2 regions of the Actinokineospora cianjurensis genome follow, and region 1 is predicted to be linked to the other one. Evidence: riboswitches for the same ligand, from Rfam matches in the RefSeq annotation. Region 1 holds a riboswitch; the other holds the start of a gene.

What was found. Region 1 has a riboswitch for glycine ahead of gcvT (glycine cleavage system aminomethyltransferase GcvT). Riboswitches for the same ligand answer to the same signal wherever they lie in the genome.
Region 2: linked by a shared signal. The riboswitch ahead of gcvP (aminomethyl-transferring glycine dehydrogenase) and the one ahead of gcvT (glycine cleavage system aminomethyltransferase GcvT) in region 1 are both predicted to bind glycine.

What each region holds. Positions count from the first base shown of each region.
Region 1 covers NZ_RCDD01000001.1:3,196,147-3,202,853, reverse strand. Annotated here, with positions in the region: gene CLV68_RS14375 (hypothetical protein) at 1-110, shown strand, start outside; gene CLV68_RS14370 (L-serine ammonia-lyase) at 542-1,915, opposite strand; gene glyA (serine hydroxymethyltransferase) at 1,983-3,248, opposite strand; gene gcvH (glycine cleavage system protein GcvH) at 3,263-3,640, opposite strand; gene gcvT (glycine cleavage system aminomethyltransferase GcvT) at 3,662-4,762, opposite strand; glycine riboswitch at 4,968-5,062, opposite strand; glycine riboswitch at 5,063-5,155, opposite strand; gene CLV68_RS14350 (energy-coupling factor ABC transporter ATP-binding protein) at 5,187-5,918, opposite strand; gene cbiQ (cobalt ECF transporter T component CbiQ) at 5,915-6,667, opposite strand; gene CLV68_RS14340 (PDGLE domain-containing protein) at 6,664-6,707, opposite strand, start outside.
Region 2 covers NZ_RCDD01000002.1:1,095,308-1,102,014, reverse strand. Annotated here, with positions in the region: gene CLV68_RS19400 (bifunctional nuclease family protein) at 1-396, shown strand, start outside; gene CLV68_RS19395 (MerR family transcriptional regulator) at 755-1,315, shown strand; gene CLV68_RS19390 (GNAT family N-acetyltransferase) at 1,319-2,098, opposite strand; glycine riboswitch at 2,177-2,279, shown strand; gene gcvP (aminomethyl-transferring glycine dehydrogenase) at 2,465-5,338, shown strand; gene CLV68_RS19380 (aldo/keto reductase) at 5,468-6,295, shown strand; gene CLV68_RS19375 (vWA domain-containing protein) at 6,455-6,707, shown strand, end outside.

The DNA of each region.
Region 1 (6,707 bases):
CCGAGTGCACCGACCCGTCCTGTGTGGACCTGGCAGAGTCCCGCCACCCATTGACCGCGACCGCGCACGACCTGCTCACTCAGGCCCGCACGACCCCCATCGCCGCCTGACCCCTATCCAGGTTCACCAATTCCACCCGGCCCCACCAGGCATGCCCCCTGCGCGCCCACCACGGTCATCGGTCCAAGCGCGCCCGCCACGGCCACTTGTCCTATCGTGCCCCTCACAGGCGTTGGCCCACACGCGCCCCTCACAGGCGTTGGCCGAACCGCGCTCCTCGGAGTCGCTGGTGCCAACTGCTCGATGTGGCGGACTTGTTTTGCGTGGGGGGACGGTGCCCGTAGCGTCGCCTCGCGGCAGGGCCTGCTTTTCGGCCCCTGCTTTGCGGTTCTGCCCGGGTGTCGTAGGGGCCCCACGCAAAACAAGTTCGCCACATCGAGCCCTTCAAGAAAATCGCGCCCCACCGCAATGCCGAAGGCGAGCCGTCCCCCACCGCGAAGCCGCAGGCGAGCCCGATTCCCTTGCCCCGCAACACATCCACTCAGCACTCGATGACGTTGAGGGCCAGCCCTCCGCGCGCCGTCTCCTTGTACTTGGTGTGCATGTCGGCGCCGGTCTCGCGCATGGTCTTGATGACCTTGTCCAGGTGCACGACGTGGGTGCCGTCGCCGCGCAGGGCCATTCGGGAGGCGTTGATGGCCTTGGTGGAGCCGACCGCGTTGCGCTCGATGCAGGGGATCTGCACGAGGCCGCCGACCGGGTCGCAGGTGAGGCCGAGGTGGTGTTCGAGGCCGATCTCGGCGGCGTTCTCGACCTGGGCGACGGTCCCGCCGAGCACGGCGGTCAGGCCGGCGGCGGCCATCGCGCAGGCGGAGCCGACCTCGCCCTGGCAGCCGACCTCGGCGCCGGAGATGGAGCCGGTTTCCTTGAGCACCACGCCGATCGCGGCGGCGGTGAGCAGGAAGTCGACCACGCCGTCCTCGTTGGCCACCGACAGGAACCGGGTGTAGTAGTGCAGGACGGCGGGGATGATGCCCGCGGCGCCGTTGGTGGGGGCGGTGACCACGCGGCCGCCGGAGGCGTTCTCCTCGTTGACGGCCAGGGCGAACAGGCTCACCCAGTCCATCACGTACAGCGGGTCGCCCGCGCCGTCCTCGTCGAGCAGCTTGTCGTGCAGCGCCTTGGCCCGCCGGGGGACCTTCAGGCCGCCGGGCAGCACGCCGTCCTGCTCGCAGCCCCTGGTGACGCAGTCCTGCATGACCTGCCAGATGTGCAGCAGGCCGGCGCGGACCTCGGCCTCGGTGCGCCACACCAGTTCGTTGGCGAGCATGACCTGCGCGATGGACTTGCCGCTGTTCTCGCAGTGGGTCAGCAGGTCGGCCGCGGAGCGGAACGGGAACGGCACCGGGGTGGTGTCGGCGGAGATGACCGGGCCGTCGGCCGCGGTCTCGTCCAGGACGAAACCGCCGCCGACCGAGTAGTAGGTGCGGCGCGAGAGCTCGGTGCCCGCGGCGTCCCAGGCGGCGAAGGTCATGCCGTTGGGGTGCAGCGGCAACGACTTGCGCCGGTGCATGACCAGGTCGTCGTCCTCGGCGAAGGCGATCTCGTGGCTGCCGAGCAGCCGGATCCGACCGCTCTGCCTGATCTCGGCGACCCGGACCGGCACCGAGTCGGTGTCGACGTCCTCCGGGCGCGCGCCCTCCAGCCCGAGCAGCACCGCCTTGTCGCTGCCGTGGCCGTGGCCGGTGGCGCCGAGCGAGCCGAACAGCTCGGTGCGCACCCTGGCCACCTCAGCCAGCGCCCCGGCTGCCCGCAGCCCGTCGACGAACATCAGGGCGGCCCGCATCGGGCCGACCGTGTGCGAACTCGAGGGGCCGATGCCCACGCTGAACAGGTCGAAGACGCTGACCGCCACGACAATCCTCCTTCTTCGGCCTCCGGGGCCGCGCCGGGTTCTCGGCGCGGCACCCGGGGGCGGTCGATCAGCCCAGCTCCGGGTAGAGCGGGCGGCGGCGCACCAGCGCGGCGACGCGCTCGCGCAGCGCCGTGCCGGTTGCCTCGTCGAGCTCGGGCCGCAACGCGACCGCGATGATGTCGGCGACCTCGGCGAAGTCCTCGGCGTCGAAGCCGCGGGTGGCCAGCGCCGGGGTGCCGATGCGCAGCCCGGAGGTGATCATCGGCGGCCGCGGGTCGAACGGGACCGCGTTGCGGTTGACGGTGATCCCGATCGAGTGCAGCCGGTCCTCGCCCTGCTGGCCGTCGAGCTGCGAGTCGACCAGGTCGACCAGCACCAGGTGCACGTCGGTGCCACCGCTGAGCACCTTCACGCCCGCCTCGGCCGCGTCCGGCGCGGAGAGCCGGTCGGCCAGGATCCTGGCGCCCTCGAGCACCCGGCGCTGCCGCTCGGCGAACTCCTCGGACGCGGCGATCTTGAACGCCACCGCCTTGGCCGCGATCACGTGCTCGAGCGGGCCGCCCTGCTGGCCGGGGAACACCGCCGAGTTGACCTTCTTGGCCAACTCCTTGGTGCAGAGCACCACACCGCCGCGCGGACCGCCGAGGGTCTTGTGCGTGGTGGTGGTGACCAGGTGCGCGTGCGGCACCGGGTTCGGGTGCAGCCCGGCGGCGACCAGCCCGGCGAAGTGCGCCATGTCGACCATGAGCAGCGCCTCGACCGAGTCGGCGATGCGGCGGAACTCGGCGAAGTCGAGGGTGCGCGGGTAGGCGGACCAACCCGCGACGATCAGCTTCGGGTTGTGCTCCTTGGCCAGCCGCTCGACCTCGGCCATGTCGACCCGGCCGGTCTCCTTGTCGACGTGGTAGGCCACCACGGTGTACAGCTTGCCGGAGAAATTGATCTTCATCCCGTGCGTCAGGTGCCCGCCGTGGGCCAGGTCCAGCCCGAGGATGGTGTCGCCGGGCTTGAGCACGGCGAACATGGCCGCGGCGTTGGCCGAGGCCCCCGAGTGCGGCTGCACGTTGGCGTGCTCGGCGCCGAAGAGGGCCTTGACCCGGTCGATGGCCAGCTGCTCGACCACGTCGACGTGCTCGCAGCCGCCGTAGTAGCGGCGGCCGGGGTAGCCCTCGGCGTACTTGTTCGTCAGCACCGAGCCCTGCGCCTCGAGCACCCCGATCGGGGCGAAGTTCTCCGAGGCGATCATCTCCAGCGTCGACTGCTGGCGGCGCAGCTCGGCGTCGACCGCGGCGGAGATCTCCGGGTCGACCTCGGCCAGCCGCTGCCCGAACATGGGTGTCCCTGCCATCAGCCCTCCTTGGTGTGCTCGGCGTACGCGGCGGCGTCGAGCAGCTCGGGCTCGCCGTCGACGCGGACGCGGAAGAGCCAGCCGTCGCCGAACGGGTCGGTGTTGACCAGCTCGGGGGTGTCCACGACCGCCTCGTTGATCTCCACGACCACGCCGTCGGCGGGCGCGAACAGGTCGGAGACGGACTTGGTGGACTCGATCTCGCCGCACGCCTCACCGGTGGTCAGCGTGGCGCCCACCTCGGGCAGCTGCACGTACACCACGTCGCCGAGCGCGTCGGCGGCGTACTTGGTCACCCCGACCGTCGCCGCGGCCGGGTCGCCGAGGTCGACCCACTCGTGGTCGGTGGTGTAGCCGAGGTTCTCCGGGTTGCTCATTGGGTTCTCGATCTCCAGGTTTCAGGCTTGACGCTGGTAGAAGGGCAGCTTGACGACCTCGACCGGCGCGCTGGTGCCGCGGATGTCCACGGTGAGCGCGGTGCCCGGCTCGCTGACCGCGACCGGCACGTAGGCCATCGCGATCGGGTGGCCGAGCGTCGGCGAGAGCGCGCCGCTGGTGACCGTACCGACCTGCGCCCCGGCACCGTCGAGCACCGCGTACCCGTGTCGGGGGGCGCGCTTGCCGGAACCGACCAGGCCGACCAGCACCTTGGTCTCCACGTCGGCGTCGCGGCGGCGCTCCAGCGCCTCCTTGCCGACGAACCCGCCCGCCTTGTCGAACTTCACGACCCGGCCGAGACCGGCGTCGAACGGGGTGAACGAGGCGCTGAGCTCGTTGCCGTAGAGCGGCATGCCCGCCTCCAGCCGCAGCGTGTCGCGGCAGGCGAGCCCGGCGGGCAGCAGCCCGTGCTCCTGACCGGCCTCGGTGAGCAGCCGCCACACCTCGGGTGCCTTGGCACCGTCCACGTAGACCTCGAAGCCGTCCTCGCCGGTGTAGCCGGTGCGGGCGAGCAGGATGTCGATGCCGCCGATGGCCGAGGGCACGCTGGCGTAGTAGGCGAGCGCGTCGAGGTCGGCGTCGGTGACCGAGCCGATGATGGCGGTGGAGGTCGGGCCCTGGACCGCGATCAGCGCCAGCTCCGCGGAGCGGTCGTTGACCTCGACGGCGAACCCGTCGGCCCGCTCGCGCAGCGCGGCGGCCACCGTGGCGGCGTTGGAGGCGTTGGCAACGACCATGAACTTGTCGGCGGCCAGCCGGTAGACGACCAGGTCGTCGAGCACGCCGCCCTCGGCGTCGCAGATCATCGTGTAGCGGGCCTTGCCCGGCTTGACCGCGGACAGCTTGCCGACGAGCGCGAAGTCCAGCGCCTGGGCCGCCTCCGGACCGGTCAGCTCGATCTCGCCCATGTGGCTGAGGTCGAACAGGCCGGAGGCGGTGCGGACCGCCTTGTGCTCGGTGAGCTCGCTGCCGTAGCGCAGGGGCATCGACCAGCCTGCGAAATCGGTGAACGAGGCACCGAGCGCCTCGTGCACCGAGTGCAGCGGGGAGGGGGTGCTCATGGAAGTCGGGTCTCCTTCGGCGCGCTGGGAACAGTGCTGTTCGCAGCGTGGCACGCCGGGCGCGCGGGCTGCAGCACGACCGGACGGGCTGTGGATGAGTGTGGGGGTTGTGGACAGCCGCGCGGCTGTTCGCTGTGGCGGGTGCGGCGGACGAGGGACATGGGAGCTCCTTGGCAGCGCGCCGGACGGGCGGATCCGGCGCTGGAACTCCCCCTCTGTCATGGCACCTGAGAGCTTCGCCGCGAACGCGGCTTGCACCGTGGGTGAGACGCCGAGATCGCGTCTGCTTTCCAGAGTGGCCTGGTGGGAACGGTAGCTTTACCTGAGAGATTGACGGGGAGTTTGCTCCTTCGGTGCCTCGATCAAGATCGAGGGCTCTCCCGGTCCCACTCGTACGGCCCGATATGCGGTTGTGCCACGGACACTAGTCGAGCCGGAACCCGAAAGGAAGTTCGAGGCGGTGCCTGGCGAGCAGGGCGTCGTCGGCGAGCAGGTCGCGGGTGGGGCCGTCGGCGACGACGACCCCCCCGTCGACGAGCACCGAGCGCGGGCACAACTGCAACGCGTAGGGCAGGTCGTGGGTGACCATGACCGTGGTCCGGCCGAGACCGAGCAGCACCTCGGCCAGCTCACGGCGGGCGCGGGGCTCCAGGTTGGCCGAGGGTTCGTCGAGAACCAGCACGTCGGGGTCGCAGGCGAGCACCGTGGCCAGGGCGACCCGGCGGCGCTGCCCGCCGGACAGGTGCAGCGGCGAGCGGTCCGCGTGCTCGGCCATCCCGACGTCGTCGAGCGCGCGCTTGACCCGGGCGTCGAGTTCAGGTCCGCGCAACCCGAAGTTCGCGGGACCGAAGGCGACGTCTTCGCGAACGGTGGGCATGAAAAGTTGGTCGTCGGGGTCCTGGAACACGATTCCGACCCTGCGCCGGACTTCTTTCATATTCTGTTTATTGACTTCCAGCCCCGTTACCTCGACCTTGCCCTGTCCGGTGAGCACGCCGTTGAGGTGCAACACGAGGGTGGTCTTACCGGCGCCATTCGGTCCGAGGACCGCGACCCGTTCCCCTTGCTCGACCCGCAGGTTCACGCCGAAGAGGGCTTGGTGGCCGTCGGGGTAGGCGTAGGCGAGGCGTTCGACCAAGAGGGCGGGGGGTGTCACAGCGCTATACCTAGCACGACCGCGGCTAGGGCGGTCGGGATGAACCCTACGAGCCAGGTGCGGCGCCCAGCGGGCTGTCCCTGGTCGGGCATGGCCCCGGTCCAGCCACGGGAGACCATCGCGAGGTGCACGCGTTCCCCGCGCTCGTAGCTGCGGATGAACAAGGTCCCGATACCGCGCGCGGTGGCACCAACCTGCCAGAGGAAGCGCGGGTCGTGCCCGCGGCAGATGCGGGCTATCCGCATCCTGCGGGCCTCGGCGGCGATCACGTCGAGGTAGCGCAACATGAGGGTGGCGATGGTGATGACCATGGTCGGCACCCGCAGCCGCTGGAGTCCGACGATCAGCTCGCCCGGCGTCGTGGTCGCGGCCAGGGTGAGCGACACCAGCACACCGAGGGTGCCCTTGACGGCGATGTTCCAGCCCGCCAGCAGACCGTGCTCGGAGAGCCGCAGCCCGAGGAACTCGACGGTCGGACCGCCCGCGAGGAACGGGAAGGCGATCGCGAGGACCACGAACGGCAGCTCGATCAGCGCCCGGGTGGCCAACCACCCCGGCGGGATCCTGGCGATCACCCAGACCCCGGCGAGGACGGCGAGGTAGAGGCCGAACGCCCAGAACCGCTCGCGGGGCGTCGCCACCACGCAGAGCACCCCCGCGACCGCGGCCACCACCTTGACCTGTGGTGCGAGCCGGTGGACCGGGGTGTCCCCCGGCCGGTGCAGCGGATGTGCGTGGCCCGCGCTCACGCCTTGGGACGCCTGCGCAGCAGCCAGAAGAACCCACCCG
Region 2 (6,707 bases), on a different contig from region 1:
GGAGAGCGGTACCTGCCGATCTGGATCGGATCGGTGGAGGCCACCGCGATCGCGCTGGAGCAGCAGGGGGTGCGGCCCGCCCGGCCGCTGACCCACGACCTGCTCAAGGACGTGATCGGCGCGCTCGGCCGCGAACTGGAGCAGGTGCGGATCACCGACCTGCGCGAGGGCACCTTCTTCGCCGAACTGGTCTTCGACGGTGACGTCCGCGTCTCCGCCCGCCCGAGCGACTCGGTCGCCCTCGCCCTGCGGGTCGGCGTGCCGATCCACGCCGAGGACTCGGTGCTGCAGGAGGCCGGGCTGATCATCCCGGACGAGCAGGAGGACGAGGTCGAGAAGTTCCGCGAGTTCCTCGACTCCGTCTCCCCCGAAGACTTCCGCGGCGCCGATACGTAACACCCTCTCCCGCCACCCACCCCCTCATCCCCGCCCGGCACCGTCCCCGACTTGGCAGGTCGCGGTCACTCGTCCGGTCTCCGGTTTGACGGGTGGGAGCACTCGGGGGACCGTGTGACAGTGCTCCAACAAGCGAGTACCGCGATGGACCCGCGCGTCGCGTTGACCTCCTCGCGCGCCCGTTTTACCGTCACAGACGAGCGAAACACGCTGAGGTCGCAGGCAGGGGTACCGCCAGCCGGTACCGCTACCACCCACCGCGCGACCCCACGTGTGTGCCGCTCGGCCGACGGTTCCCCAGAGCGGAACGGGCGGTCTCGTTCGCCGGCCATCGGTGGCCGGACGAGGGGAGGCAGGCGTGTTCGAGGAAGGTCCCGCCGGGGCTGACTCCGGTGAGCAGGGCGAACTGTTCCCGGACGCCTCGCTGCCCGACGAGCTCGTCGGCTACCGGGGTCCGGCCGCGTGCCAGATCGCGGGGATCACCTACCGGCAGCTCGACTACTGGGCGCGCACCGGACTGGTCGTGCCCACCGTGCGCAGCGCGCACGGCTCCGGCTCGCAGCGGCTCTACTCGTTCAAGGACGTGCTCGTCCTGAAGGTGGTCAAGCGGCTGCTCGACACCGGGGTCTCGCTGCAGAACATCCGGGTCGCGGTCGACCACCTGCGCAGGCGCGGGGTGCGCGACCTGGCCAGGATCACCCTGTTCAGCGACGGCACCACCGTCTACGAGTGCACCTCCCCCGAGGAGGTCGTCGACCTGCTCCAGGGCGGCCAGGGCGTGTTCGGCATCGCGGTCAGCGGCGCCATCCGCGAGATCAGCGGCACCATCCACGAGTTCCCCGCCGAGCGCGCCGACGGCGTCGAGATCCCGGCCGACGACGAGCTCACCCAGCGCCGCAAGGCCCGCAACGCCGGTTAGGCATCAGGGCAGCGTGTACGGGGTGGTCAGCGCGACGCAGGTGAAGCCGACCCGTTCCAGGATGGGCCTGCTGGTCGGTAGCGCGTCCACCTGCAGGTAGCGCACCCCGCGCTGTTGAGCCCTACGGGCGCGGTGACTGACCAGCGCCCGGTAGATCCCACGTCCCCGCCATGGTTCTAGCGTGCCGCCGCCCCAGAGGCCCGCGAAGTCGGTGCCCGGGTGATAGCTCGTCCGCGCCGCGCTGACCGCCTCGTCGCCCGCCACCGCCAGCACCACGTCCATCGAGCCCTCCGCCACCCCGGCCTGCATCTCCGCCCTGAGCCTGCTGTGGTCGTCGCCGAACGCCTCGTCGTGCACCCGGACCACGCGATCGATGTCCTCGTCCGAGGTCACGTCCAGCAGCTCCACGCCCGCGGGCGGCGCGAAGTCCGGCACGCTCGCGGTCTCGGCGACCATCACCGCCTCCACCGAGCCCGCCACCAGCCCGGCGCGGGTCAGCCGCTCGCCCAGGTCGGCGGGGGAGTCGTGGTGGTAGAGCTTCCACTCGCCGTGACCCTCGACCGTCCGCAGCCACGCCACAGCGGCCGCGATGGTCTGATCGGCGGACGCCCGGTCGAGTGACGACCACACCACCCCGGACCAGCTGTCCCGGCCGACGCCGACGTGCCTGCTCAGCCGGTCGTCGCGCTCGGCACTCGCCCGGACACCCGAGGGTGCCAGGTCGCGCCGCAGTTGCCGGTCGAGGACGGCCCGCACGGCCGCGATGTCCAGGTCGGAGCCCATGTGCGGCAGTCGACCGCGAACCGCACCCCGGCCGCAATCGAATTGCACCCCGGACGGGTTAGACTCGGGGAGCGTCGCTGAACCCGTGCGGGAGAGTCCGGCCGGTCCACCAGACCGGAACCGGCGCCGAAGGAGCAACTCCTCCCCGGAACCTCTCAGGCAAACGGACCGTGCGGGTGAGACGCCTCTGGAAAGCGGGCGACCCGGCACGACCGGGGAGCCCCGCCGAAGGTGCAAGTCGCGCGCCCGCTCCCGGGTCCGCGGTGAAGCTCTCAGGCGCCTTCGGGCACGGACAGAGGGGGAGGGCCACACGGGCGGACCGCCCGTGCCAGGCCCGACCCCTGCTGCACCGCCCCGAGGAGACCCATGACGACCGGCCGGATCCCGCTCGCCGCGCTCGAGCACGGCACCCCGTTCGCCGACCGCCACGTCGGTCCCCGGCCCGCCGAGCTGGCCAGGATCCTCGACGTCGTCGGTGTCGGGTCGCTGGAGGAACTGGCCCAGCACGCGGTGCCGGAGTCCATCCGCGAGGGCGACCTGGCCATCGACCTGCCCGCCCCGGCCACCGAGGTCGAGGCGCTGGCCGAGCTGCGCGACCTGGCCGCCCAGAACGCCACGCTCACCCAGATGATCGGCCTGGGCTACTACGGCACGCACACCCCGCCGGTCATCCGGCGCAACGTGCTGGAGAGCCCCGCCTGGTACACCGCCTACACCCCGTACCAGCCGGAGATCAGCCAGGGCCGCCTGGAGGCGCTGCTCAACTTCCAGACCATGGTCGCCGACCTGGCCGGGCTGCCCACCGCCAACGCGTCCATGCTCGACGAGTCGACCGCCGCGGCCGAGGCGATGACGCTGCTGCGCCGCGCGGGCCGCTCCAAGTCCAACCGGTTCGTCGTCGACGCCGACACCTTCCCGCAGACCATCGCGGTCATCGAGACCCGCGCCGAGCCGCTTGGCATCGAGGTCGTCGTGCACGACCTGGCCGAGGGCCTGCCGGTCGAGGACTTCTTCGGCGTGCTGTTCTCCTACCCCGGTGCCTCCGGCGCGGTCCGCGACTTCGCCGAGCTGACCCGCGAGGCGCACGGCCGCGACGCCAAGGTCGCCTTCACCGCCGACCTGCTCGGGCTGACCCTGCTGCAGGCACCCGGCGAGATCGGCGCCGACGTGGTCGTGGGCACCACCCAGCGCTTCGGCGTCCCGATGGGCTTCGGTGGTCCGCACGCGGGCTACATGGCCGTCGGCAAGGGCCTGGAGCGGCAGTTGCCCGGCCGCCTGGTCGGCGTCAGCACCGACGCCGACGGCAAGCCCGCCTACCGGCTGGCGCTGCAGACCCGCGAGCAGCACATCCGCCGCGAGAAGGCGACCTCCAACATCTGCACCGCCCAGGTGCTGCTCGCCGTGGTCGCCTCGATGTACGGGGTCTACCACGGCCCCGAGGGCCTGCGCGCCATCGCGACCCGCACCCACCGCATGGCCGCCGTCCTCGCCGAGGGCCTGCGCCGCGGCGGGGTCGAGGTGGCCGGGGCCGCGTTCTTCGACACCGTCACCGCCAAGGTGCCCGGTCGCGCCGCCGAGGTCGTTTCCGCTGCCCGCGGGCTAGGGGTCAACCTGCGCCTGGCCGACGCTGACACCGTCGGGATCGCGACCGACGAGACCACCACCCGCGCGCACGTCGACCTGGTGTGGAAGGCGTTCGGGGTCAGCGCCGACATCGACGCCCTCGACGCCGAGACCGGCGACGCGCTGCCCGCCGACCTGGTGCGCACCAGCGAGTTCATGACGCACCCGGTGTTCTCGACGCACCGCTCCGAGACCGCGCTGCTGCGCTACCTGCGCGCGCTGTCGGACAAGGACGTAGCGCTCGACCGCAGCATGATCCCGCTCGGCTCGTGCACGATGAAGCTCAACGCGACCGCGGAGATGGAGCCGATCACCTGGCCCGCCTTCGCCGACCTGCACCCGTTCGCGCCGGTCGAGGACGCCAGGGGCATCCTGAAGATCATCGCCGACCTGGAGGACTGGCTGGCGAAGCTGACCGGTTACGACGCGGTCAGCCTCCAGCCGAACGCGGGCAGCCAGGGCGAGTTCGCGGGTCTGCTGGCGATCCGCGCCTACCACCGGTCCCAGGGCCACGGTGAGCGCGACGTCTGTCTTATCCCGTCCAGCGCACATGGCACCAACGCCGCGAGTGCGGTCATGGCGGGCATGCGCGTCGTTGTCGTTGCCTGCGACGACTCGGGCAACATCGACCTGGACGACCTGCGCAAGAAGGTCGCCGAGCACAGCGCCGACCTCGCCGCCATCATGATCACCTACCCGTCCACGCACGGCGTGTACGAGGACACCGTGCGCGAGGTCTGCGGCCTGGTGCACGAGGCGGGCGGCCAGGTCTACGTCGACGGCGCGAACCTCAACGCGCTCATCGGCCTCGCCCGCTACGGCAAGTTCGGCTCGGACGTCTCGCACCTCAACCTGCACAAGACGTTCTGCATCCCGCACGGCGGCGGCGGCCCCGGCGTCGGCCCGATCGGCGTGCGCGCGCACCTGGCGCCGTTCCTGCCCAACCACCCGCTGCAGCCCACCGCCGGTCCCGCGACCGGTGTCGGCCCGATCAGCGCCGCCCCGTGGGGCAGCGCGTCGATCCTGCCGATCTCGTGGGCGTACGTGCGGATGATGGGCGCCGACGGCCTGCGCCGCGCGACGCTGACCGCGGTGGCCTCGGCCAACTACATCGCCCGCCGCCTCGACGAGCACTTCCCGGTCCTCTACACCGGCGCGGGCGGTTTCGTCGCCCACGAGTGCATCCTCGACCTGCGGCCGATGACCAAGGCCACCGGCATCACCGTCGACGACGTCGCCAAGCGGCTCGCCGACTACGGCCTGCACGCCCCGACCATGTCCTTCCCGGTCGCGGGCACCCTCATGGTCGAGCCGACCGAGAGCGAGGACCTCGCCGAGATCGACCGGTTCTGCGCCGCGATGATCGCCATCAAGCGCGAGGTCGACCGGGTCGCCGCCGGTGAGTGGCCGCTGGCGGACAACCCGCTCGCCAACGCCCCGCACACCGCGGCGTCGATCACCGGCGAGTGGGACCACCCGTACACGCGCGAAGAGGCCGTGTTCCCCGCCGGGCTCGGCGCGCCCAAGATCTGGCCGCCGGTGCGCCGCATCGATGGCGCCAAGGGCGACCGGAACCTGGTCTGCTCCTGCCCGCCGCTGGACGCCTACAGCAGCTGACAGGCTTTGTCGAGAGTGGCCCGCCGAGTGGTTGTCGGCGGGCCACGCCCGTTTCACCGGGGGAAGATAGCGCTGCCCCACGGTGTTGGGTGCCACTGAGGACTGTCCCCGAGAACGGTGAGGAACCCCATGCCGAACGTCCCTGGCGTCACGCTCAACGACGGCACCACCATCCCGCAGCTCGGTTTCGGGGTGTGGCAGGTGCCCGACGACGTCGTCGGTGCCGCGATCAGCACAGCGCTAGAGGCCGGGTACCGCAGCATCGACACCGCGGCCGCGTACCGCAACGAGACCGGTACCGGTAAGGCCATCGCCGAGTCCGGCCTGGCGCGCGACGAGATCTACGTGACCACGAAGCTGTGGAACACCGACCAGGGCTACGACTCGACGTTGCGCGCCTTCGACGCCAGCCTGGAGCGCCTCGGCCTCGACCAGGTCGACCTGTACCTGATCCACTGGCCGACGCCCTCGCGCGACGCCTACGTCGACACCTGGCGGGCCTTCGAGAAGATCCGCGCCGACGGCCGCGCCCGCTCCATCGGCGTGTCCAACTTCCACGTCCCGCACCTGCGCAGGCTCTTCCAGGAGACCGACGTGGTGCCGGTGCTCAACCAGGTCGAGCTGCACCCGAACCTGCCGCAGGCCGAGCTGCGCGCCTTCCACGCCGAGCACCGCATCGCGACCGAGGCGTGGAGCCCGCTCGCCTCCGGCGCGTTGCTGTCCGACGCCGCGGTCGCCGGGCTGGCCGACAAGCACGGCAAGAGCGCCGCGCAGGTGCTGCTGCGGTGGCACGTCCAGCTGGGCAACGTGGTGATCCCCAAGTCGGTCACCCCCGAGCGGATCAGGGCGAACATCGAGGTCTTCGACTTCGAGCTCGACGCCGACGACCTCGCGGTGCTCGCCGGGCTCGACACCGGGCAGCGGGTCGGCCCGAACCCCGAGCAGTTCAACGGGTAACGGTGAATTTCCTCCCGCTTCACCTGGGTTGACGCATATCGAACCCCTAATAGAGTGCATGGCGCCTGGCGCGGACACGGACCGGCATATCCGTCGCGCGGAAAGGACGCAATGTCACGGCATCGGGGGCAAGTGAGCGGCAGAAGAGTGAGCGTGGGGGTGATCGCCTTCGGTCTGGTCTCCCTGCTGGTATTGGGCTGGGCGGGCTGGGGGTGGCTCAGCGCTCGCCTGGACCGGGCGGCCGCCACCGAGCAGGGCTGCCCGGCGGGCGCCGAGGTGCTCCGGGTGGCGGTCTCCCCGTCGGCCGAGCGGCCGGTGCGGGAGGCCGCCAACCGGTGGAACTCCGGTCCCACCGTGGTCGACGAGCACTGCGTGCGGGTCAACATCGGCTCCGCCGAGTCGGCCGCGGCCT